DNA from 3 places in the Caminicella sporogenes DSM 14501 genome. Region 1 is predicted to be linked to each of the others. Evidence: riboswitches for the same ligand, from Rfam matches in the RefSeq annotation. Region 1 holds a riboswitch; each other region holds the start of a gene.
What was found. A riboswitch is a leader RNA that binds a small molecule or an ion and turns the genes downstream of it on or off. The one in region 1 is predicted to bind cobalamin.

Region 2: linked by a shared signal. The riboswitch ahead of BUA90_RS05770 (aspartate-alanine antiporter-like transporter) and the one ahead of cobI (precorrin-2 C(20)-methyltransferase) in region 1 are both predicted to bind cobalamin.
Region 3: linked by a shared signal. The riboswitch ahead of BUA90_RS05690 (DUF2292 domain-containing protein) and the one ahead of cobI (precorrin-2 C(20)-methyltransferase) in region 1 are both predicted to bind cobalamin.

What each region holds. Positions count from the first base shown of each region.
Region 1 covers NZ_FRAJ01000005.1:27,911-35,897, forward strand. Annotated here, with positions in the region: gene BUA90_RS03120 (cobyrinic acid a,c-diamide synthase CobB) at 1-528, opposite strand, end outside; gene cobC (alpha-ribazole phosphatase) at 606-1,196, opposite strand; gene cobS (adenosylcobinamide-GDP ribazoletransferase) at 1,211-1,948, opposite strand; gene cobU (bifunctional adenosylcobinamide kinase/adenosylcobinamide-phosphate guanylyltransferase) at 1,962-2,531, opposite strand; gene cobI (precorrin-2 C(20)-methyltransferase) at 2,582-3,304, opposite strand; cobalamin riboswitch at 3,485-3,673, opposite strand; gene BUA90_RS03145 (YbjQ family protein) at 3,836-4,150, opposite strand; gene BUA90_RS03150 (DUF2225 domain-containing protein) at 4,131-4,865, opposite strand; gene BUA90_RS03155 (VanW family protein) at 4,882-6,315, opposite strand; gene BUA90_RS03160 (cell division protein FtsA) at 6,402-7,987, opposite strand, start outside.
Region 2 covers NZ_FRAJ01000008.1:71,583-79,569, forward strand. Annotated here, with positions in the region: gene BUA90_RS05765 (succinyl-CoA:acetate CoA-transferase ScpC) at 1-559, opposite strand, end outside; gene BUA90_RS05770 (aspartate-alanine antiporter-like transporter) at 628-1,860, opposite strand; cobalamin riboswitch at 2,004-2,210, opposite strand; gene BUA90_RS05775 (ABC transporter permease) at 2,380-3,117, opposite strand; gene BUA90_RS05780 (ABC transporter ATP-binding protein) at 3,118-3,957, opposite strand; gene BUA90_RS05785 (ABC transporter substrate-binding protein) at 3,954-5,420, opposite strand; gene BUA90_RS05790 (sirohydrochlorin cobaltochelatase) at 5,530-6,426, opposite strand; gene BUA90_RS05795 (ABC transporter ATP-binding protein) at 6,447-7,208, opposite strand; gene BUA90_RS05800 (FecCD family ABC transporter permease) at 7,222-7,987, opposite strand, start outside.
Region 3 covers NZ_FRAJ01000008.1:50,330-58,316, reverse strand. Annotated here, with positions in the region: gene BUA90_RS05705 (vWA domain-containing protein) at 1-1,007, shown strand, start outside; gene BUA90_RS05700 (VWA domain-containing protein) at 997-3,519, shown strand; gene BUA90_RS05695 (S-layer homology domain-containing protein) at 3,543-5,159, shown strand; cobalamin riboswitch at 5,416-5,608, shown strand; gene BUA90_RS05690 (DUF2292 domain-containing protein) at 5,748-5,909, shown strand; gene BUA90_RS05685 (DUF4430 domain-containing protein) at 6,068-6,835, shown strand; gene BUA90_RS12260 (S-layer homology domain-containing protein) at 6,998-7,987, shown strand, end outside.

The DNA.
Region 1 (7,987 bases):
TACACACTTAATTCCCGTAAATTTTTCTACTGCCTCTTTAATCAATTCATAATGTTTCCAACCTGAAACATTATTTACAATAACCCCTTTAATATTAACTTTTTCATCGTATAGTTTATATCCTAATACCTGTGCAGCAGCACTAGATGACATACCACTTCCATTTATTATCAGTATGACAGGACATTTGAGAATTTTAGATAAATGAGCTGTACTTCCGTTATCTTTTTCTATACCAAAACCATCATAAAACCCCATTACCCCTTCAATTATAGAAATATCCTTGTCAAATGAATTTTTAAAAAAAATATCTTTTATTGCGTTTTCTTTCAACATCCAACTGTCAAGATTTCTAGATTTATTACCTGTTACAAAACTATGAAAAGCAGGGTCAATATAATCGGGACCAACTTTGTAGGACTGCACATTTAACCCTCTTTTTCTAAGAGCTTTCATTATTCCTATAGACAGTGTTGTCTTACCGACACCACTTTGAGTCCCTGCAATAACAAATCTTGGTATTTTCATAATTATCATCCTCTTGCTTTCAGCTTTTAATTTTTTTAATCCTTTATCTATTATCCACTGCCAGTAATTGTCCTTTTTTACTGATTTACTGCAATTAAAACCGGAAATCCATCCACATATTGCAGCCTTGCAATACCACAATTATAAATATTGAATTTCCAATATCCATCTATACTTTTACATATTTCTTGAGATAATATAGCTCTAATAACTCCAGAATGAGATACAATCAGTATTTTACCATTTTTACAGCTTTTAACTATGTTTTTATATGCTCCATTTACCCTATCATACATTTGATATAAACTTTCACCATCTGGAAAAATAAAGTTAACAAAATCTTTTTCCCATTTTTTAGACTTTTCTGGATATTTTTCACATATTTCTCCATAGCTTAAATTTTCCCATTTACCAAAATTTATTTCCCTAAGTCCCGGTTCTTCAATAATATTAACTCCATGATGTTTATTTATTATTTGAGCTGTCTTTAAACATCTATCTAAATCACTGCATATTATCATATTTAACTTTTCATTTTTTAATTTTTCACAGACCATTTCAGCCTGTTGTATTCCCTTTTTAGTCAATTTTGAATTAGTCCACCCGCTAAACAACTTTTTTTTATTAGTTTCTGTTTCTCCATGTCTTACAAATATTATTTCTAACATCACTACCACCTAAGTCATATAAATATAAAGAAAATTATATAGCTTAACAAAAATATTATCTCTGAAAGTTCAATCAATGAACCTAATATATCTCCTGTTATTCCATCTATCTTCAATGTAATATGTCTTACATACCATAAAGCAAATAAATTGACTATCAATATGCACAACATGGCAATTGGAAACAATAATGCTAAAACAATTGAAATCACATATGCAATAATTAACTGCATATTAGTTATTTTTCCAATAAATAAATTGCCCATTCCATTTGCTTTTGCAGTTTTTCCAATTTTACATGCCACTACAATATTTAATCTTGAAGCCACAGGCATTAAAAGTAAAATAGGATAAATATATGGAATAGGTATTTTATTTATTAATGCCATTTTCATAATTAGTACACAAAAAAGTGCTAAAGCTCCATTTGTTCCAAGTCTACTGTCTTTCATTATTTCCAATACTCTATCTTTTGGTCTATTGCTGTAAATTCCATCAAAAGTATCTGCAAGTCCATCAAGATGCAGTCCACCCGTAATGATTATTTCTACTATTACAGCAAATACAGCTGCTAAAAAACTTCCTCCTAAATTAAGTCCAATATAATATCCTGCTAAAATGAAAGTACCAATAATTAAGCCAACTAGCGGAAAATATATTATACCATTTAAAAAATCTTCTTCTGTAACATTTAAATTAAACCTTATAGGTATACGAGTTAAAAACTGAATCATTAAAATAAAACGCTTCATCTTTATGTCCTTTCTACTTTATCTTTACAGGTATACCTGAAACTATAAAATAAACTTCGTCAGCTTTTCCTGCAATTAACTGATTCATCCTTCCAGCTATATCTCTAAAAATTCTAGACAATCTACTTTCCGGAACAATTCCCATGCCAAGCTCATTAGTAACAATAACCATATTTATTTCTGCTTTTTTTACTTCATCAATTAGTAAAACAATTTGCTCTTTTATATCATTTTCAATATCATCTACTTCTTCCCAATCAACTTTATCCCAATCTATATTTGAATTATCAAACATCAGATTAGTAATCATAATTGTCATACAATCTAATAGTACTGTATCGTGCTTTTTGGCAATTTTTTGTATATGTTTATAAATATCTCTATACATTTCAAAAGTAGTCCATTCGCTTGGTCTTGATTCTCTATGTCTTTTTATTCTATTCTTCATGCCATCATCAAAAGGTATAGCAGTAGCTATATAAGCTATTTTCTTTCCTATTTCAGATACGTATTTTTCAGCAAAAGAACTTTTTCCACTTCTTGCTCCGCCGGTTATCAAAATTATTTTTTTGTTTGAATTCATATAAACTCCTCCAAAGTTGGAAGTAAGGTATAAATATGTTTTCATTACTCTTATTTATACATCTTTAATCCATTTTTTTTGATTATCATTGTAGAAAGATATGGGATTTTTTCACTTTTTACTATATCTATATCTGTAATAACTCTTTCTTCTTCTGTACCACATTTAGAAATTAAAATAAAATTATTTTCAAGTCCTCTTTTTATTAGCTCATTGGCAAGAATTTTACAATCATTTGACGGTTTCATTACTATAACATTTTCAAAATTATCTAAAGCTCTTATTAACTTGTCCCCATCACCTTTTCTCAATGGAACTACACTAAAACCTTCTTCCCATTCCACTATGGGTATGTTCAAACTACCTGCTACTGAACAAAAAGAAGTTATTCCGGGTATAGTTTCAACTTCAACATCATATTTTTTTAAATAAGGTAAAAGATACATATATGTACTATAAACCGTAGGGTCACCTAAAGTAATAAATGCCACTGATTTGCCTTCATTTAGAAGCTTTGCTATAATAAGTGCATTTTCTTCCCATTTATTTTGAAGCTCATTTTCATCATATATCATAGGAAAAGTTAAATATATTATCTTCACATCTTTTTTTATATGCTCTTTAGCTATATCGTAAGCAAAACTTCCTGCTGACTTTCTCTTTTCTGGACATATTACTACGTCTACTTCATTTAATATCCTCTTTGCTTTAACAGTTATAAGTTCTGAATCCCCCGGTCCAACTCCAACCCCATAAAATTTACCTTTTTTCATATATACCTCCTGAAAATTTGAAATTATCTCTAATAAAAAATATTATGTTTATAAAAATAATGGAAAAGGTCTAAAAACTTTTTCCATTAAGACTTTTTTACATAATCAAAAAAAATGCACTACGGAATATAAGTGCATTTTTATACATACTTTAATAAATCATACACTTCCCTCCGAAGTAGTTGCTAACGTTTTAAGGCAGGTTTCCTGGCTCGCGCTTCATCCTACTCCCTTGCCTTCCTTAAAAAATTAAGTGGCATAATAAGGTTTCGTATTCGCTTACAGTAGCGGGGGCTGCGTCGGACTCTCACCGAACTTCCCTTTTAACTTCTTTTTTTACAAAGAAGCACCTTAAAACTTACAAATATTAAATTAAAACTTCACTTTAATCTTTATTATAAAAATTTCAGCAAAAATTGTCAATAAAACCTAGGGTTTTGTCTAAAAATTACGAAAATATTTTTATCTCAATTTTTTACAAGAAATTGAAAATATTTAAATAAAATCAACTGGTATGATAATACATATAAATTATTTCACTTTTACTGCTGTACCGTAAACCAATAGCTCAGCTGCTCCCTGCATTATTGCTGAAGTCGCAAACCTAATATTCACAACTGCATTTGCCCCTTTTTCCTGAGCTTGTTTTACCATTCTGTCTATAGCAACTTGTCTTGCTTCATCTAACATTTCTGTGTATTGTGTTATTTCACCTCCAACTATAGTTTTAAAACCTGCTAATATATCTTTTCCCAAATGTTTTGATTGAATCGTACTTCCTCTTACCAATCCCAATACCTCTACTATTTCTCTTCCTTTAACTTCTTCAGTGTTTACTAAAATCATTTTCATTACTCCTTTCTATTTGCAAATTTTTTTTATTATTATATTCTTCTCTTGCCAATCTCCACTGCTCTCTAGCTCTAATTTCTATATGTCTTTTTTTCTTTATATCTGGATTGCTTAATGCTTTATCAAACCACTTTATAGCCTCTTTATAATTACCAACTCTTCTGTTAAGTTCTCCTAAAAGATATAGAATCACTACTTCATTGTATTCTTCTTTATCTAATCTTTCTTTTGTATAAGCATTTTGAAATGCATCTATTGTAAATTTTAAAAATTCCTTTTCTCTTTCATCATTCATATATCTATAAAACCAAGCAAGTCTCAAACATACTTTTCCAATATTTATATATTTAGATTTTGACACCTGATAACATATCAATGCTAATTTATATACCTGTATAGCTTCTTCTAAATTTCTTTCTTTTCCATAACTTCTCTGCTTCCAACGTGAAGTTATAAACTTTACTATTTTTTCCTTTTCCAATTCATTTATTTTTGAAAAAGTACTTTCTAGTGCTGCATATCCGCAATTTGGACATACAAAAACGTTATAAAACAAAGGATTTTCACTTTTATAATAAGGACAAAAATCTTCATCTCTCTTAATAACTCTAATTGCTGAAGTTCTAACCTTTTTAGTAGTAAACTTCATTTTGCATATTGGACATTCAATTTCTCTATCATAAAAATGGTCTAATAATTGTTTGTTCATATATACACCTCTATTACTAATTTATTATTTGATTTTCTATTTTATCTTTTTCTTCAATACTTGTATCATCACTTTTTATCTTTTTAGTACCTTTTATAATCACTTCTTTGCTCGGCTTATAATAATCTTTTGAAATCAATTTTCTTTTTATTTCTCTTCCATTTTCATATATAATCATATATGAGGAAACTATATAGCCATTTCTACCTTTACTTTTAACTATCATTTTATCTTCTGGTAAATTTTCATCAAATAGTATCTCTGTATCTTTTTTGATAACTTTATCAATCTTGCTAATTAATTTTACTATCTGATTATTTTCCTTATGACCGTATATATTAACTGTCAACTTATTCCCCTTAACAAAACTCTGTATATAAATTGGATATTTAGTCGTATTTTGAAATTTAAAGTCCAGCACTCCATATGCCACAGTTGCATCAAGCCCCTTAGGAACATATGTAGAAGGAATGGTATGATTAACTCTTTCAATTACCTCAAGCTGACTTTTTAAAACACTATTATATATAGTACTAGAAACTTGACATACTCCTCCTCCTATACCGTCAATCAATTCTCCTTTATAAATCACAGGTGCTGCTTGATACCCATTGCTTATACTCCTAGGTCCAACTATTTTATTAAAAGAAAATATTTCACCGGGTAAAAGCACTGTTCCATCTAATGCTTTTGATGCTAAATATATATTGTGACTTCTTCCCTTTTTATTCAAATTAAAAATAGTCGTATGAGAACCTAATAAGTCTGTAATATAACTAAGCATTTCAGAAGTATATTTAGGATATACAGGCTTAACAACTAAATTAACTTCGACTAATTCATCATACTTTCTTTTTAATAATTCTCTCGTAATAATTTCTTTAGTCTTTTCTCTATCTAAAATCAGTCCAACGGCTTCATCTTTTATAACAAACTTTCCTTTTATACGCTTTATACTAGCTTCAACACAGGGTTTATTTATTTCTTTTTCAATAGCACTTAAAATTTTGTCTAATTTTCCAAAATCTAAAGAAGTCTTTATAGAAATATTATGAGGATTTTTAAAAAGCTCTAAAACAGTTTTGAATCTGTCTAATAAATTTCCTTTACGTCCTATTAAAAAAGCATCATTTATAGCTTTTTTTAAATCATACTTTAATCCAATCTCATTTCCTTTAAAAACCCATACTTTATCTTTATAATGCAGCATTAATTTGTCTTTACCATCTATATCTCCTATTTCATCTTCAACTTTATTTACTGCCTCAGCAACAGACAGTCCTCCTACATCAATATTTTCAACATATACACCATTATGAATTGAATCACTAAAAATCATAAATAAAGCTATCCCCACTGAAACTGAGCTAAAAAAAATTACGCTAAGCAAAACTATTAAAATACTAAAAATCTTCTCTTTGTTTTTATCTTTTTTTTCCTCAAATTTCATATTAACCTCCACAAGTTCAGGCAAATCTATTCCCTTATTAAAAATATTAACTTTATAAAAATTTATTACTATTAAAACATATTTAGCTAATTCCAATAAATTTCTACAACATCACCATCTTTTAAAACGTCTGTATAACTTGCTTTTTTGCCATTTAATTTGAGCACTAAAATGCCTTTTGGAACTTTAATATCAAAATCAATATAATTAAATATATCTACAAAGATTATATCTTTTTTTTCTTTTTTTATATCTACTTTTTCGCCATTTACTGTAACCGTAATATAGTCTTTATCATCTCTTAATATTGTTTTGCTAGCTTCTCCTTTTTCTTCACTTTCAACAGCTTTCAATTTTGTATTTATTACCATGCCTTTTTTCAGCTTTTCATCTTTATTTGCCAATTTATCATTAATAAAAACTTCGCTTTTATCTAAATCAATATTACAAATATTCATCAATTCACTAATATTATCTATTTTCTCTATAACAACTTCATCTCCATCTAAAATTTCATAATCTTCATCGACTTCTTTTCCATTTACAAAAATATCTTTTATTAAGTTTATATTTTGTCCGTTTAAAATTACCTCTTCGCCTTCAATTATATCTTTAATTTTTACTTTTGCATCTTTTCCGGGAGTTGCTGGATTAATTACTATTCTATCCATATTTTTAAGTTTTGTATCGAGATTACCTAATTTATCATTTATATAAATTTTTGCTGCTTCCCCATATTCTCCATAAATTGTTCTTTTTACTCCATTTATATAAAAAGTTACTGATTTTCCTCTTTCCGGAATAAGTTTTCTAGCATTATAACCGATTAAAATAAGAGCATCTGATATGCAAAGTTCTTTAGAATTAAAGAGCCTTATAGATTTACCATTAACCGTAACTTGTAAAAAATCCTGCTCTTTATCTTTAACTGCAGTATAACCTATTCCTATAGGGGTAATATATTCTGGTCCACAAAGAGAATCTTTTAAAAATTCAACATTTTCAAATACTTCTGTCCCTTTTATAACTACTCTTTCTTTAGGAAGACCTAAATCTTGTGCTAAATATTCAGTTAATTTTGGTATTTGAGAACCTCCTCCTATACAAAAAACTGCACTAGGTGCTTTGCCATTGTATTCTAATATCTTATCTGATATTTCTTTGCTTAAATCCCTTATAGCCTCCTCTATTTTTTCTACTATTTCATCAGTTTTTAAATTGTAACTTATTCCAACTATATCACAAAAAGTATGCTCATCTTTTTGATTCAACTGTATTTTAAGCTTTTCTGCCGTATCAAAATCTAAAAGAAAAGTTTTTGAAAGACATTCTGTTATTTCATCACCAGCAGTTGAAACCATAGCATAAGAAACTATTGTGCCATCTTTAGTTATAGCTATATCAGATGTACCTGCACCTATATCAACAAGCGCAAGATTTAAAAGTCTAAACTTAGGTGGTATAGCAATATTTATAGCAGCTATCGGCTCTAACGTCATATTAACAACTTCAAGTCCACATTTATGAACTACTGTATACAAACTGTCTACTACTACATGCGGTAAAAAAGTTGCCAATATTTCTGCTCCTATTTCTCTACCTCTATGCCCTTTTAAATTTCCTATAACACTTCCATCAAGGTAGTAATTCATTACAGTATAACCTACACAAT
Region 2 (7,987 bases), on a different contig from region 1:
GAGGCTTTTCAGGTATATAAATATCTGCCATTCCTTCTAATTCTAGAGGTTGACTTGTATTAATTTCTACTATTACTTTGTCTGCCATCTGAACATACGTTGGAGCTGCTCCTACAGATGTAGATGGAATAATATTCCCATCCTTAGTTATAGCAACAGCTTCTACAATCGCAATATCAATTTTTCCTAAAAATCCTAATTTTGCATAATGTGGAACATGACTTAAATGCATATCTAGAAACTCACAACAGCCATTATTTGTAGATTCTCTCAGACTTTCATTTGTCTGATAAGGTAATCGTTTGCTTATAAGTCCTGCTCTAGCTAAAACTCCATCTAATTCATCTCCTACAGAAGCCCCTGTATAAAGATTTATTTTTATTTTTTCATTTCTTTCCTTAGCTAGTTCTGCCAAGGCCAAAGGCACTGCTTTAGGATAACCTGAAGGCGTAAATCCACTTGTTCCAATAGTCATTCCATCTTTTATTAGCATTGCTGCCTCTTTAGCCGTACAAACTTTATCAAGTAACTTTTTATTCCTGATTCTGTTCGAAATCATAACTCTTTCCTCCTTTTTTTCTAAAAATAAATTTTTTAGTTGATATTTAATAATTAGCTAAATTTAACTTAAATTGGCAGTCTGTATAAAAGTATTGTAAAAATTATCATTCCAAACAGAGCAAATGGATAACTAGCTCCATATCCTGATGCAACATCATCACTTTTTAATGCATCAATAGCTGCTCCTAATCCGGGTGTACTTGTCATCCCTCCGCAAAGAGCTCCAGAAAGCATAACCCAATTAATTTTAAAAACATATCTTCCTATTATAAAGCCTGACATTATAGCCAGTGCAGCACATATAAAAGCAATTATTAAAAGTTCTCCTCCTTTTCCACCTATAGTTGTTAAAGTCGTATATCCATATCTTAATCCTACTATTGCAAGAAATATTGAAAGAGATAGCTCTCTTATAGCTCCTAATATTTTAGGATTCATTCTAAAATTCAAAAATCCAATTTTACCTATATATCCTAAAATCAAAGCAGAAATTAAAACTCCACCTGTTGAACCTAAACTAAAATATTTTATAGTCGGTCCCATATAAATTTTTATTTGTCCTATAAGAAATCCAACTATACATACAAATAAAAATGAAAGGATTTCAAAATCAATATTTTCAATATTAACTTTACTATCTTTAGTTTTCATTTCTCTTTTAAAAAGCTCTCTTTCCTTTTCAACATTAATCTTAAATACGATAGGAATAATCTGCATAGCTAAAATTACTACTATAACTCCCGGAATATATCCTATAGCATATCCCAGTCCAACCATTGCTTCAATTTCTTTCCCTAATCCTCCAACTGCTTCAAGTGCTGCCGCTAGTCCCGGCGAACTCGTTAATGAACCTACATAAATACCCGTTATGGCATACATATTTAGTCCTTTACTTATATACGTCATCAAATAGCAACTTAAAGCTCCTGTAAATGTAATAATAAGCCCTAGTAAAATAAACTTAAATCCGTATTTTCTTACAACTTTCCCAATATCCTTTGAAGCCAAAAGTCCTACAGAAGCAATAAAGCATACTAATGTAAAAAGAAACAATTCCTTTGGAATCATACCATTTTCAAGTATTCTCTTTGCATATGAAGGAACGTTTTCTGCTGTTTCATATGGAAGTATATATTTTTTGTAAATATACCATCCTATTACAAGCCCAGTAAATAAACCTCCGGAATTCCCTAACTTAATTCTCTTAAATTCAACTTTTCCTATAATCAGCCCTAAAATAACTGATAAAAATATTAATACAAACGGATCAGTAATAAACTTCACATAATCAAAATTCATTTTTATTAGTCCTCCTTTAATCTAACCAAATAAAAACACCCTTTTGAGAACAAAAGGGTGTTAAAGGTAAATAGGCACAAAACTAGCCGTAACATAGCCTTAGCTATTTATCCCATAACACCTCCCCATCCTCGTGAGTAAAAACGGTGTTGTTCTTTATGGCAGGTCTCCTGACTTAGGATCATTGTAAATCTATGCCTTCCCATTTCTTACAAACAGAAACAGTGGCATAAAATAGATTTACTCCCCATCACAGTGGCGGGACCGTGTTGGATTTTCACCAATCTTCCCTTTTAAATCCATAGTTTAAAACCAGCGAAACTATGGATACCATAAAGCCCCGTATTCAATTTTACTCTAATCAAATTCTAAATTACATACAGTAAAAAGTCAACAATTAAATTATAAAGTTATTTCTTTTCAAAAAATAAAATTCATGACTTGTTATAACTTTAACTCAATTTAATATTTTTTTAACAAACTTAACATTTATATATATTTAATAAAATAATATAAATGTTATGCTCTATCTTCTTCAAAACAAATTCTTACACTGAGAACATAAAATATTATAGTATATGTAATTATTACTAAAAATGAAAAACCTTCTATTTTATAACCATATGTTATAGCTCTAAGTAGTCTTGTAGAATGTGTAAGAGGCAATAATTCAATAAAACTTCTAAGCAGATAAGGCATACGTCCCAATGAAAAAAAAGTACCACATAAAAAAGCCATAGGAGTAATTACAAAACTTGTAAATCTATTCATATCATAATGAGTATCTATAATCATTGCAGCAAGAAAACCTAAACAAGCAAACATCAAACTATTTATAAAACAAGTTAAAATAAACAGAAAGTTTATATTTATAAAAATTCCAAATAAAGCTACTGTTGCAATTATTAAAAAAGCAGAATACATTCCTCTAAAAGCTCCTGCTAAAACATGTCCTAAAGTAAGCATATACATTCTAGTTGGAGATATAAGATACATCTCAAAGCTTTTTTCATGTAGCCTTGAAACACTTATACGCATGGATATAGCACTATAACTTGCTCTCATAGTAGTAAGAGCTATTATACCCGGTAATATGTAAAATAAGTACGACTTGCCTTCAACAGTTACACTGCTTCCTACTCCAAATCCAAAAGTTACAAGATATAATAAAGGTGTAACAATCAGAGCACTTGTTATCTTCCAAAACCTTCTTTTGAAAAATATCCACTCTCTCCAAAGTATAGTCATAATTTCCATCTAATTCACCTTCTTGTTTGCAAAACTATAAAAAACATCTTCAAGAGTTGTATCCCTGATTGTATATTTACCATTTATCATATCAGAATACTTTTTAGCCTCACTCAATGTATTAAAATAGTGGTACTTAGTTTTTTGATTGTCATCAAAATATTCAACTGTAAATCTTCCCAATTCATCTATCAAATTCCTTGGAGTATCATCATAAAATATTTTGCCTTTATCCATCAATGCAACTCTATCGCATAGATATTCAGCTTCTTCAATATAGTGAGTAGTCAAAATTATAGTTTTACCGTTATTTTTCATAGCCTTTAAAAAATCCCATATCTCCTTCCTAGAATTTAAATCTATTCCAACTGTAGGCTCATCTAAAAAAATGTAATCTGGATCATGTAAAAGTGCTCTAGCAATCATAAGTTTTCTCTTCATTCCACCTGAAAGTCTTTTACAAATTCTATCTTGTACCTTTTCAAGATTTAAAAATCTAAGGAGCTCTATTATACGCTTTTTCATAACTTTTTTGTCAAGTTTGTAAAGCATACCTGAAAAATACATATTTTCGAAAACTGATATTTCTTTGTCCAAATTAATATGCTGGGATACTACTCCAATCCTCCTTTTTACATTATAATTATCCCTTGATAGCTTTTCATTATCTATTCTAATTTCACCTTTATCAGCATCTAATAAACCTATAATTAATCTTATCAAAGTAGTTTTCCCAGCTCCATTTGGTCCAAGAAGTCCAAAAAAAGTTCCTTTAGGTATTTGTATGCTGATGTCATTTACAGCCATTACTTTGCCATAACTCTTATATAGCGACTTAATGTCAATCATATTTTTTCACCTTTTGTATCCACCTTATTTAATATATCTATTACTTCATTTACAGTAACATATTCTTTTGGTTTAAATTTGCCATCTTTAAGCTCAAATATCCCATTATCCACTAAAATTTGAACTATTCTCTTATTTTCTACTTCATCTATATCTTTTATATTTATATTTTTATCTTTACTTTTAAAATCGCCTATTAAATACACAGTCTTTGCAAATTCATCTCTTGTAACCCTTTTCTCTGGATAAAAGTATTCCTCTCCATTTTCCTTATACCCATCAATATACCCAGATAAAACTGCTGTTTCTATATAATCAAATCTTGGATGGTTAGGTGGTACATCTTTAAAAAAGCCATAAGTATGAGTTTCATGTTTCTTTCTATAATATGATGATGTTGGAACAAATATTGTCTTATGAGTCTTTTTAACATATATTTCTGCTATTTCTTCCCTAGTTATTTCTTTATCTGAATTATATACACTCAAATCGTCAAATATTTCTGGATAAAACATTCTGCAAAGTTCTTTAACACCTTTTATATATCTAAAAGTCGGACTAGAAATAATTTTTTGATTTATTTCAAAAATCCTCTTATTTTTGACTGCATTTATCGCTTTAAAGCCGGGTCTTATAGATATAGAATGATAATTTCCTCCTGCACCCATTACTCCTCTTTGAGAAACGTATACATCTATTTCTTTTGCCTTTTCAAGTATTCTCTCTATACCATACGCAGCTATTGAGCTTCCTTCTTGAATTGGTTTTGCATCAGAAGCTACATTTATACCTCCTGCCATTTCTATAGCTACAGCCGGCATAGAATCTGTAGTAACTGTTTTATATCCTCTATCAGATGACTCAAAATACACTCCGACTTTATTTTCTATCTTCGAAGTCTTTTCTCTTATCGCTTCAAGTTCTTCATGGAATTTCTTTAACAACTTTTCAGCTGTATTTTTTTTGCCTGTAAGTATTCCAAGCTTAATTATATAATCATCAAAATCCTCAAATTTTTCAGGATATAAAGATACAACTGTTATACCAGCTCTTTTTAAAGTCTTTACAAAGTTCGGGCTCTTTCTTTCTATAAAAGGTCTTATAAGAACTAAATCCGGTTTAGCAGATATAACTTTTTCAGGGTCTGACCTGTAATCGTAAACTTTTCTACTAAGAGCTTGTACTGGATAAATATCTGCTCTTCCTACTCCTATAATCTCTTTATCAAGTCCTAAAGAAAAAAGATTTTCAGTATGAGCTGAATAAAGAGATATTATTCTCTTAGCTGGTTTTTCCATCTTTATCCTATACCCTGAATCATCTACAATATCGATAGCATATTTTTTATTATCAAAAATACTTACATTATCAAATGCTTTTTCTATATACGTTCTTCCTAAAAACAAAGTTATTATTAATACAAGTGAAATCTGAATTATAGTTTTAATTTTGACATTTTTCATATGATACACCTCATGCAAATTATATTTAAAACAAAATATTACACAACAAGCATAGCCACTAAATTTAGCAGCTATGCTCTTTTTAAACTAAACAGTTATAATTTAATTTTTATTCTTCATGAGCTTCTTCTTGTCCTTTTATTGCCTCATGAGCATGTTTTAAATAAATATCTTGAATACCTTTATTTTCTCCTAAACCATGTAAATACACTTCTACTTCATAACCTGCTTTCTTTAAAACAGTTTTCCAAGAATCATCTTCATCTCCTGCCATGTCATTTGTAGCATGGTCACCTGCAACAAGCATAAATGGCATTAATGTTACTTTTTTAATATTATTTTCTTTAAGTCTGTTCATAACTTGCTCTAATCCAGGATAACCTTCAACTGTTCCAACAAACACATTTTTATGTCCTAAATCATGTAAAACATACTCTAGCTCAGAATATGTAGCATTAGCAAAATGATGTGTTCCATGTCCCATAAATACTACAGCTTCATCATCTTTTAGTTCAGGCAACTGAGCCTTTAAAGCCTTCACTACTTCTAAATAATCTTCTGTTGTAGTAAGTAATGGTTTTCCAACTTTAAGTTTATCAAAATCTCCTTCATAAGCTGCTACTTGAGCTAACAATTCATCATATTCTGCACCATTCATTATATGTAAAGGCTGTATTATAACTTCTGAATATTTTTGTGATTTTAAGTAATCCAGAGCTTCTTTTACATTGTATACATCTATTTTGTCTCTTTCTTTTAATATATTTATTATTGTCTGTGCTGTAAAAGCTCTAACTATGTCATAATCTGGAAACTCTTCAGCAAATCTCTTTTCTGTAGCTTCTATAGTAAGTTTTCTAGTATCTGCATAGCTTGTACCAAAACTTACTACAAGTATAGCCTTCTTATTTGGGTCTTTGCTAACTTCTTGCGGCTTTTGTGAACAGCCAGTAGTAGCTCCTAAAGCTAAAATAAAAACCATCATTAACACTAACATTTTTTTCATAAATACATCCCCTTTCTAAATTAAGTTATTAAAAAACCTTTCCCTTCAATCAATTCAACATCAACAGCAAAAACTTTTTTTATTAAATCTTGATCTAAAACCTTTTTTGAATCTCCATATCTTACCACTTTGCCATTTGAAATAACACATACCTTATCACTAAACTTATAGACTAAATTCAAATCATGCATGATTGATAAAACAGTAATATTTTTTTCTCTAATTACCTGTTTTAATAATTTTAAAGATTTTACTTTGTATGCAATATCCATAGCAGAAAAAGCCTCATCTAATAACAATATCTCCGGAGATTGCGACAAGGCTCTTGCAAGCATTACTCTTTGGTATTCTCCTCCACTAATTTCTGTTACTAATGAATTCATGAATTTATAAGTATCTGTTTTTTTCATAAAACTTACTACTATGTCTATATCTTCATCAGTTGGTTCATTTAATCTTTCTCTATATGGATTTCTTCCCATCATAACTATATCAAAACATGTAAATGGAAAGCTTATATTTGTCCTCTGCCTGACTACTGCAATTTTTTTTGAAAGTTCTTTTATAGTATAACTAGATAAATCTCTCTGCCTGTAAAAAATTTTTCCCTTTTTAGGCTTTAATTCGCCCGTCAAAATATTTAACAGTGTAGTCTTTCCACACCCATTTGGACCAATAATAGAAATAAACTTACCTTTATCTTCTCTATCAATTTTAAAACTTAAATTTTCAAATATATTAAATTTGCCATATCCAAAAGTAATATTTTGTATATCAAACATAACTACCTTGTCCTTATCTGCGTTTTTTAAAGAAGATATATATAAAAAATGGTCCTCCAAATAAAGTTGTTATAACTCCTACAGGTATTTCTACATTAAGTAGAAGCCTTGAAAGATTATCTGCTAATACAAGTAAAAGTGCCCCACATATTGCCGAAAGAGGAATAAGTATTTTATTTTTTGTAGATACTGCAAATCTCAATATATGGGGTACTATTAAACCAACAAAACCTATTATCCCACTTACTGATACACACACAGCAGTTATAAGTGATGCTAATACAAGATATACTTTAGTAATCTTTCCCGGATCAACCCCTAATGACCTTGCTTCCTTTTCTCCAAGAGTCATAATATCCAAATCATCAGCAAAATATTTACAGAGTATAATACCTATTAATATTATCGGAAAACTAATCATCACCTGTGTCCAAGTTTTTGATGATAAACTGCCCATTAGCCAATATACTATCGCTGCTACTTCTTCTCCTGATAAACTTTTTAAAAAGCTAATACCAGCTGAAAGAATTGAGCTAACTATTATACCTGCAAGTATAAGATTTGATGAAGATATGTACCCATCTTTCAATGATATTTTTAGTACAACTAGCAGTGTGCAAATTGCTCCAATAAAAGCACTCGGCATTATAGGAATCATTTTGTTAACTACAAAAAGATTTAGAAAAATTGCCAATACAGCTCCAAATGCAGCACCTGTCGATACCCCTATAGTATATGGGTCAGCTAATGGATTTCTAAGTATTGATTGAAATACAGTC
Region 3 (7,987 bases), on a different contig from region 1:
GAGTGTGTATGAAAAGTAATACGGGAAAAGTAGATATTCAGTCAATTGTTGTTTCATCTAATATGAAAGAAACTTTATTTTTTTCTATTGACAAGAAAGATAGTTATGTAGTTTTTAATATAGAGAATAAAGATGATTTAGAAGATGATAATAGCTATATATTAGCTTTTGGTGATAAATATAAGAAAAAGGTATTATACATAGGCAGTAATATTTTTATAAAAAATGCACTTGAGAGTATTTTAAATTTACGATTTGATACTTTAGATAAAGTAGCTGGTAAAGTGCAGAATTATGATGCATATATAGTAGAAAATGAAATTGATATTTCAAAATTGCCACAAAATACAGCAGTATGGGTCATGAAACCTTCAATAAAAATGATTGAAAAAAGTAAAAAGGGATTATCAAAAGTTGTTAATAAAGGTAGTTTGTTTACAAAAAATCTTTTTAAAAGTGGTATATCGGCAGCAGATGTTTCTCTTTTAAATTATAAGTCAGGATACAATTCTGTTTTAGAAGTAAATAATAAACCAGTAATGATATATGGTTTGGAAAATGGATTTAAAAGAATATACTCTTCAATAGATTTTTATAAGACAGATATGGTCATGAAACCAGATTTTCCAGTATTTATTTATAAAACTATAGAATGGCTGCTTGATGGTTACAATAGAAGTTATATTTCGGGAGATAAAATATATTTTACAAATGATAAATATAAGAAAGCAGACTTGTTTTTATGGAATAAAAAAATAGCTGAAATAAAGCCAAATATTCCCTATATTTTAAATGAAATAGGAATATATACCTTGAAAAATCAAAATGAAGAAATACAGTCATTTGTTGTAAATATACCAAGCAAATTCATATTTGGAGAAGAAGTTAGATTTGAAAGTAAAAATAAGAGCATGAAATATGGGATAAAAGATTTAAGCAATATATTTATATTATTAGCCCTTTTTCTATTGGTGATTGAGTGGGAGGTATATAAGCGTGGCTATTGATAGTGAAATAAATATTATAAATATATTTATTTGTTTTTGTATAGTAGTTTATTTTTTAATACAGTTTAATAGACATTTTAATACTTTTTCTAAGAAAAAATTTGTCATGTGGATATGTATTAGACTTACTATTATAGCCTGTCTTATATGTGCATTTTTTAATGTAAAATGGATAGCAACTCCTCATTATACTACAACAGTATTTCTCGTTGATATGTCGTTAAGTGCAGAAGAACATAAAAAAGAGATAGAAGATTATATCAATCGACAGTTATTAAAGAAAAAGGCAAGAGATAAAATTGCAGTTATAACATTTGGAAAAGAGCCTATGATTGAAGTTCCAATTTCAAAGGATATAAAAGAAGTTAGATTAGAAACAAAGCCAAATCCTTTATTTACGAATATTGAAGAGGCATTATCTTTTACAGCAGATTATTTTCCACTTAATACCAATAAGAGAATAGTATTATTTACAGATGGATATGAAAATATGGGAAATGTTTATGAGGAAGTTTTAAAGCTGAAAAGTCAAAATATCAATTTATATATTTATCCCTTAAAAAATAAGTTGAATGCAGATTTTCAGATTACTGCAATTAATATGCCTCATTATGTATATAGGGGTGCAAGAGTTAGTGCAGAAGTAGTTATAGATGCGACTTCAGATGGAGAAGGTTTATTTCGCTTGTATTCTTCTGGAAATAAAATAATAGAAAAGCACATTAAAGTTCAAAGGGGTAAGAATACTTTTTTATTTAAAGTATTAATGCAAGATGTTGGAAATATAAAATATACGGGGGAAATAGAGTTTAAAGAAGATACTAATCCTGAAAATAATTTTATTAATGTAAGTACAATGGTGATAGATGATAAACCAAATGTATTAATAGTAGGCAACAGAGAAGATGCTAAAAATGTTGAAAATTTGCTAGATAGTTTACATATACATAAAGAATGTTATACTCCATCAAGGGTACCTTCAAGTATAGATTTTTTATCTGGATTTCAAGAAATAATATTAGTCAATGTAGATCATAAGTATATATCAAGTGAATTAGAAAAGAATATTGAACGTTGTGTAAGAGAACAGGGAATAGGTTTGATTGTAATAGGTGGTGAAAATACATTTGCTTTAGGAGGATATGAAAATACTACTTTGGAAAAAATGCTTCCAGTTAGATGTAAAATGAGAGGAAATAAAAAACAGCCCAATACTGGTTTAATTCTTATAATTGATTGTTCTGGGAGTATGGAAGATGAAAGTGGTGGAGTAAAGAAAATAGAAATGGCAAAAGAAGCTGCAATTAAGTCAATAGAAATTCTTGAAGATAAAGATTATATAGGGGTTTTAGGGTTTTCAGACAGGTTAGAGTGGATTATACCATTTCAGCAAATAAAAGATAAAGAAAAAATAAAATACAATATAGGAAAACTTAGAGCCAAAGGTGGAACATTAATTTTACCTGCACTTAAAGAAGCTGAAAAAGCTTTTAAAAGAGCAGATGTAAAGATAAAACATATTATTCTGTTAAGTGATGGGCAAGGGGAGAGAGAAGGCTTTAAAGAAGTAGTTTCAAATATGAAAATACAAAATATTACTCTATCAAGTGTTGCGGTAGGACAGGATGCAGAGAAAAAACTTTTAAAGACGGTCAGTAAGTTTACTGGTGGAAGGAGCTATGAAGTTGTCAATTATTATGAAATACCAGATATATTTGCTAGAGAGACTTATCTGATTACTAAAAAATATTTAAATAATTATGTATTTGTACCTGAAATAGTCAGTAAAAAAGATTATTTTGAGAAACAAAATTTACCTGCTTTAAGGGGATATTTAGGCACAGGTATAAAAGATGGAGCAGATATTATTCTTCAGAGTGATAAAGAAGACCCAATTCTTGCAGTGTGGAATTATTATCTAGGCAAAGTAATAGTATGGACTTCTGATTTATCTGGGAAATGGAGCAGTGACTGGATAAATTGGGGTGAATTTCAAAGGCAGTGGGGCAAAATAATTAATGAAGCTTTAAATATTTACAGATATAAAGATGTGAAGGTTCAAATCCTGCAAGATGGCTGTAAAGTTTTTATTTATTTAGATTCAGGTAAAAAGAAAGAAAAAATGTCTGCACAAGTAGTGATTCAAGGACCAGAAGACGTGCAGAAAAAAATAAATCTTAAACAAATAAGATTGGGTGAGTTTCAAGGACAAATAGTTTTAGATAGATTAGGTGATTATGTATTGACATTTCATATATATCATGGTGATAAAGAGGTAAATAGAACTGTTCGTACAATATATTTAGATTATTCTCCTGAGTATGATATTAATCAAGATATAAACGTTAAAAATATTTTATTAACGAATTTTGCCAATATATTAGATGAGAATTTGAATATATTTGATTTACCTATTACTTTATTGAACAAGTCAAAAAAGTCTTTAAAATATCTTTTTATACCATTAGCTTTATTTTTATTTATTGCGGATATATGGATAAGAAAAAATTAAATTTAAAAGGGGTGTATAAGAAAATGAAGATGAAAAGGAAAGGGATTATACGATTTTTAACTCTATTTTTTACTCTTGTAATGATTATTAATAATACGGTATTAAATGTCTATGGAATTCAAACTAATTTTACTAGAAAAGATTTATACAAGGCAGCTCAAAAGACAATAAAATATTATTATGACAATTATAAGGATAAGGAATTTAGAGGATTGTTAGATTGGCCTGCTTTGGGATTGTTTGGATTTGGGGAAGATGTAAGCGGACCTAAGTGGACTGTAAATGGTAAAAATGCTGCATATTGGAGAGAAATGGAAGTAAGGAAAGGTATTAGACTTTCTAAAGTAAAGAATACAGATTTTCAGAGAACTATTATAGGTGTATGTGCGGCTGGAAAAGATCCGAGAGATTTTGGAGGGCTAAATTTAGTTGAGATAGAAAAGAGTACTATGCTGCCAAATGGGCATTTTGCAGATTCAGTTGCAGATAACAAGACGGGAAAACCAATTGGAGAAGATTTGATAAATGCTCATATTTTTGGAGTTATTTCACTTCACTGTGCAGGGGAGCCTATTCCAAATAGAGATAAATGTTTAGAATGGCTTGAAAAACAACAGCATTCTGATGGAGGATTTACTTGGGATGTAAAGTATTTTGATGACCCGGAAGATTATAAATTAGTTGAATCAGATGTAGATATGACTGCAGCTGCTCTTATGGCTTTTGCAATATTAGGAGAAGATGAGTCAAATCCTGTAGTAGCAAGAGCACTTCAATTTTTACATGACAGACAGCTTGATAATGGAGGATTTCATTCTTGGGGGACAGAAAATCCAGAAAGTTGTTCATGGGTTATTTTAGCACTTACACTATTAGGACAAGATCCTATGGGAAAAGAATGGACAAAACCAGGTGGGGGTAATCCTGTAACAGCTATGATGAGATTTCAGCTTAAAGATGGAAGTTTTACTCATGTTTTAAATGAAGAAGATATGCTTCCAATATATGATAATGGAATGTCAACAGAACAAGCATTGTATGGTATGGCAAGTGCATATCATAATAAGTGTGTATTTGATATGCTTCATGAAAAATATAGACCTGAGGCTGAAAAAAAATTATTTAGCGATTATAAACCGGGGCAGTTTGCTTTTAAAGAAACTATGGATTTAGTATATGATTATGTATTATCAGGTTATCCAGATGGGACTTTCAGACCAAATAAACCTGTAACAAGAGCTGAGTTTACATCAATTTTAGTTAATGCTTTAGGATTAAAAAGGGAAAAGAAAAAATATAGGGCTTCTAATAAATTTAATGATATTGATGAAAATCATTGGGCAAATGGAAGTATAGGTGTTTGTGCAAGTAGAGGTTTTGTAAAAGGAGTTTCAGAAAAAAGTTTTTCACCTGACAGTTATATTACAGGAGAACAGTTGATGACTATATTAGTAAAGGCAGCAGGACTTGAAAATGAAGCACGAAAGAAAAAGGTAAAAGGTAAAGGTTGGGCTTTTGGATATATTCAAGTTGCAAAGGAAAAAGGACTTTTGTTTAAAGGATTTAATTCTAAAAAAGCAGTAAATAGAGCACAATGTGCATGGTGCATTGCAAAGTTTAGAAACCTATTAAAAAAATAATGTTATAAAAGTATAAAAAGTTAGAATTCTTTTGGATTAAAAAGAATTCTAGCTTTTTATATTTTTATATCATACATATTTTGGAAATCTGCTATGAATAAAAAATTATATGTAGAGGAAAAAATAAAAAGTTTAGATTTAAATTATATGCGAAAATAACGAAAAGTGTCGAAAATTGAAGGAAGAATGTAATGCTGCATATATTGATAAAAATATGTATATATTGTACAATAAAATAAAAATAAAATATATTTATATGTATAATAAAGGTTTTGGTTCTTTGGCTTATACAGCCAAAGGTTAAAAGGGAATCGGGTGAAAATCCCGAGCGGACCGGCCACTGTGAATGGGGAGAACCTTTCGGTAAGACCACTGGAAATGACTTCTGGGAAGGTGAAAGGATTTGATGATCCATGAGCCAGGAGACCTGCCAAAACCGTTAAGTATAGACCTAACCAGGGATAAGGGATATACTTAAAAAATATTTTAAAGTTGTTATGTTATGGAAAAAAATCCTTGATTCCCTGTAAAAGGTCAAGGATTTTTATGATTTATAAAACTTTATTTGCGAAATGGAGATGAAGGGGTATGGAACGTATAAGAAAGGAAAGTATGATTATCAATGTAAATGAGAGGGAAAAAAAGCTAATTGAGATGATTCGGGACACAGGATATGGGGAAATAAAAATTATTGTACAAGATAAGCAGCCGATAAGAGTTGAGGAGTTAAAAAGGTCAATAAAATTATAAATAAAAGGAAGAGCTGACCAGAAAACTGGAGGCACTACCACATAAATATATGTTTATGGTAGTGTTCTTTTTTTGAATAATAAAAATGTTATTATAGGAAAATTTAAATGTTTATTTATAACAGTGGGATAATTTAAATTATAAAGGGGGATTTAAAAATGAAAAAATTTCTAAGAATAGGAATATTGAGTTTTATATTGGTATTTGTTCTTTCTATATCTGTTTTTGCAGATTCGGCAACAGTTACTTATAGAATAATGAGTACTTCAGATCATGGTGGGATAATATTTGATGAAGAAGTAAACACTGATACTAGTAAGACGTATTTTGATGTTTTGAAAGATATTTGTGATAATGATTCAAGTTTATTGCTAAAATATGTAGGCTCTGGTGCAAGTACATATGTTCAGGGGATTGGAAAAGGTTCATCTGAAAAAGATATTCAAATGGAAAAAAGATATTTGCCAAATGAAAAATATTATTCAGGATGGATGTATAGAGTGAACAATGAATTGCCTAATTATTCAGCTGGAGATACTAATAAAGCAAAAGTTTCAGATGGAGATGTAATAACTTGGTATTACTGCTGTCCAGCATACACATATTTTCCTAAATTAGAATCAAATGATATTACTCAAGATGATGAAGAACTTGTAGTAAATGTTAAAGCCGAGAAATTTAAAGATGTATGGACATGGCAGATGGAGACAGTAGATTTAAATGAAGGAAAAGTAGTGCTGGAATATGATGGGGAGTCAATTGAAGCAGATATTGTAAATGGACAAGCTATTTTTGATGATGTAAGTAATTATAGAGGAAAAACTGTAAATATTTATGTAAAAGAGCAGTATTATGAAGAAAATGAAGATCCTGATCATTGTTTGAAAATAGTTAAATCTCAAGAAGTTAAATTTAATATTAATTAAATATAAAAAAATCCCACTGTTATATAACTGGGCAAACATATATATGTTTGCCCAATAAAATATTATCTTATTTATCGAGAGTAGAAAATATTAGTGTAGAATTTAAATTTATTATTTTGGTAGATTTTATAGAGAAATTTTAAATTAAAGGGGAGATGTTATATGAATAAACTAAAGAAGATAATTTCTGTAGTTCTTGTTTTAGCACTATTAGTACCTAATATAGGTTTTAATTTATCTTTGACGGTACATGCTTTTGATGACAGTCAAAAGTCGAATAAAACAGTACAAGATACAGTATATGAAGATGAAACTGTACAAATTTCTGTATATGGAGATAAGACAGTACAGGGGACTGTATATGGAGAAATATATTTTTCTGGTTTATCGGCAAAAGAAGTTGAAATTAGTTTTTGGGATAATTATGAAGACGATATAATAAGAGATATAGATTCTAAATATGTAAATACATTTAAAATTAATTTAAATAGTGAAGGCAGGGGGTACTATAGTTTTTCTATTCCTAAAAATATAGTTTCTAACTGTGTAAATGATAATAAGTTAACATTAGATTTTAATTTTAAAGACAGCAGTTTACAAACTATATATAGAAAGAAGAAAACTATAGAAGTAGATTATAGTAAAATAGTCAATTATGATAAAGATATGGTTTTAATATACAATGAAAGTAAAAAATTTGCTAATGACAGTATTACTGCTAATTTACATATAACTGAACATAAAAATGAAAAAGGTATAGTGGGGCTTATAAATCCAAATACCAGAGAGTATAGAGAGATGGAAAATATTATATTAGATGGAGATGGCAGAGGCAGTGTAAATATTGCAATTCCTGAAGACATAAGATGGATTAAGGCACTTTTGGTTGTTAAATTTGATTCAGATGAGTATGTACTACCATTTCCATTAAATAAAATAGTAAGTTTTGATAAATATAAAGGATTAAATGTTGGAGATGATTTAAAAATATCAATAGATGCTGATAAATCTGACAATTTACTTTATTATGTAAAACTCAAGGATTCTTCAAGTTGGGACAGTATATACATAAGTAAAGAGAAATTTTATAAAGTTGAATTAGATGCAAACGGAGATTATACAGAAACTGTCAAGATACCAGATGAAACAGTG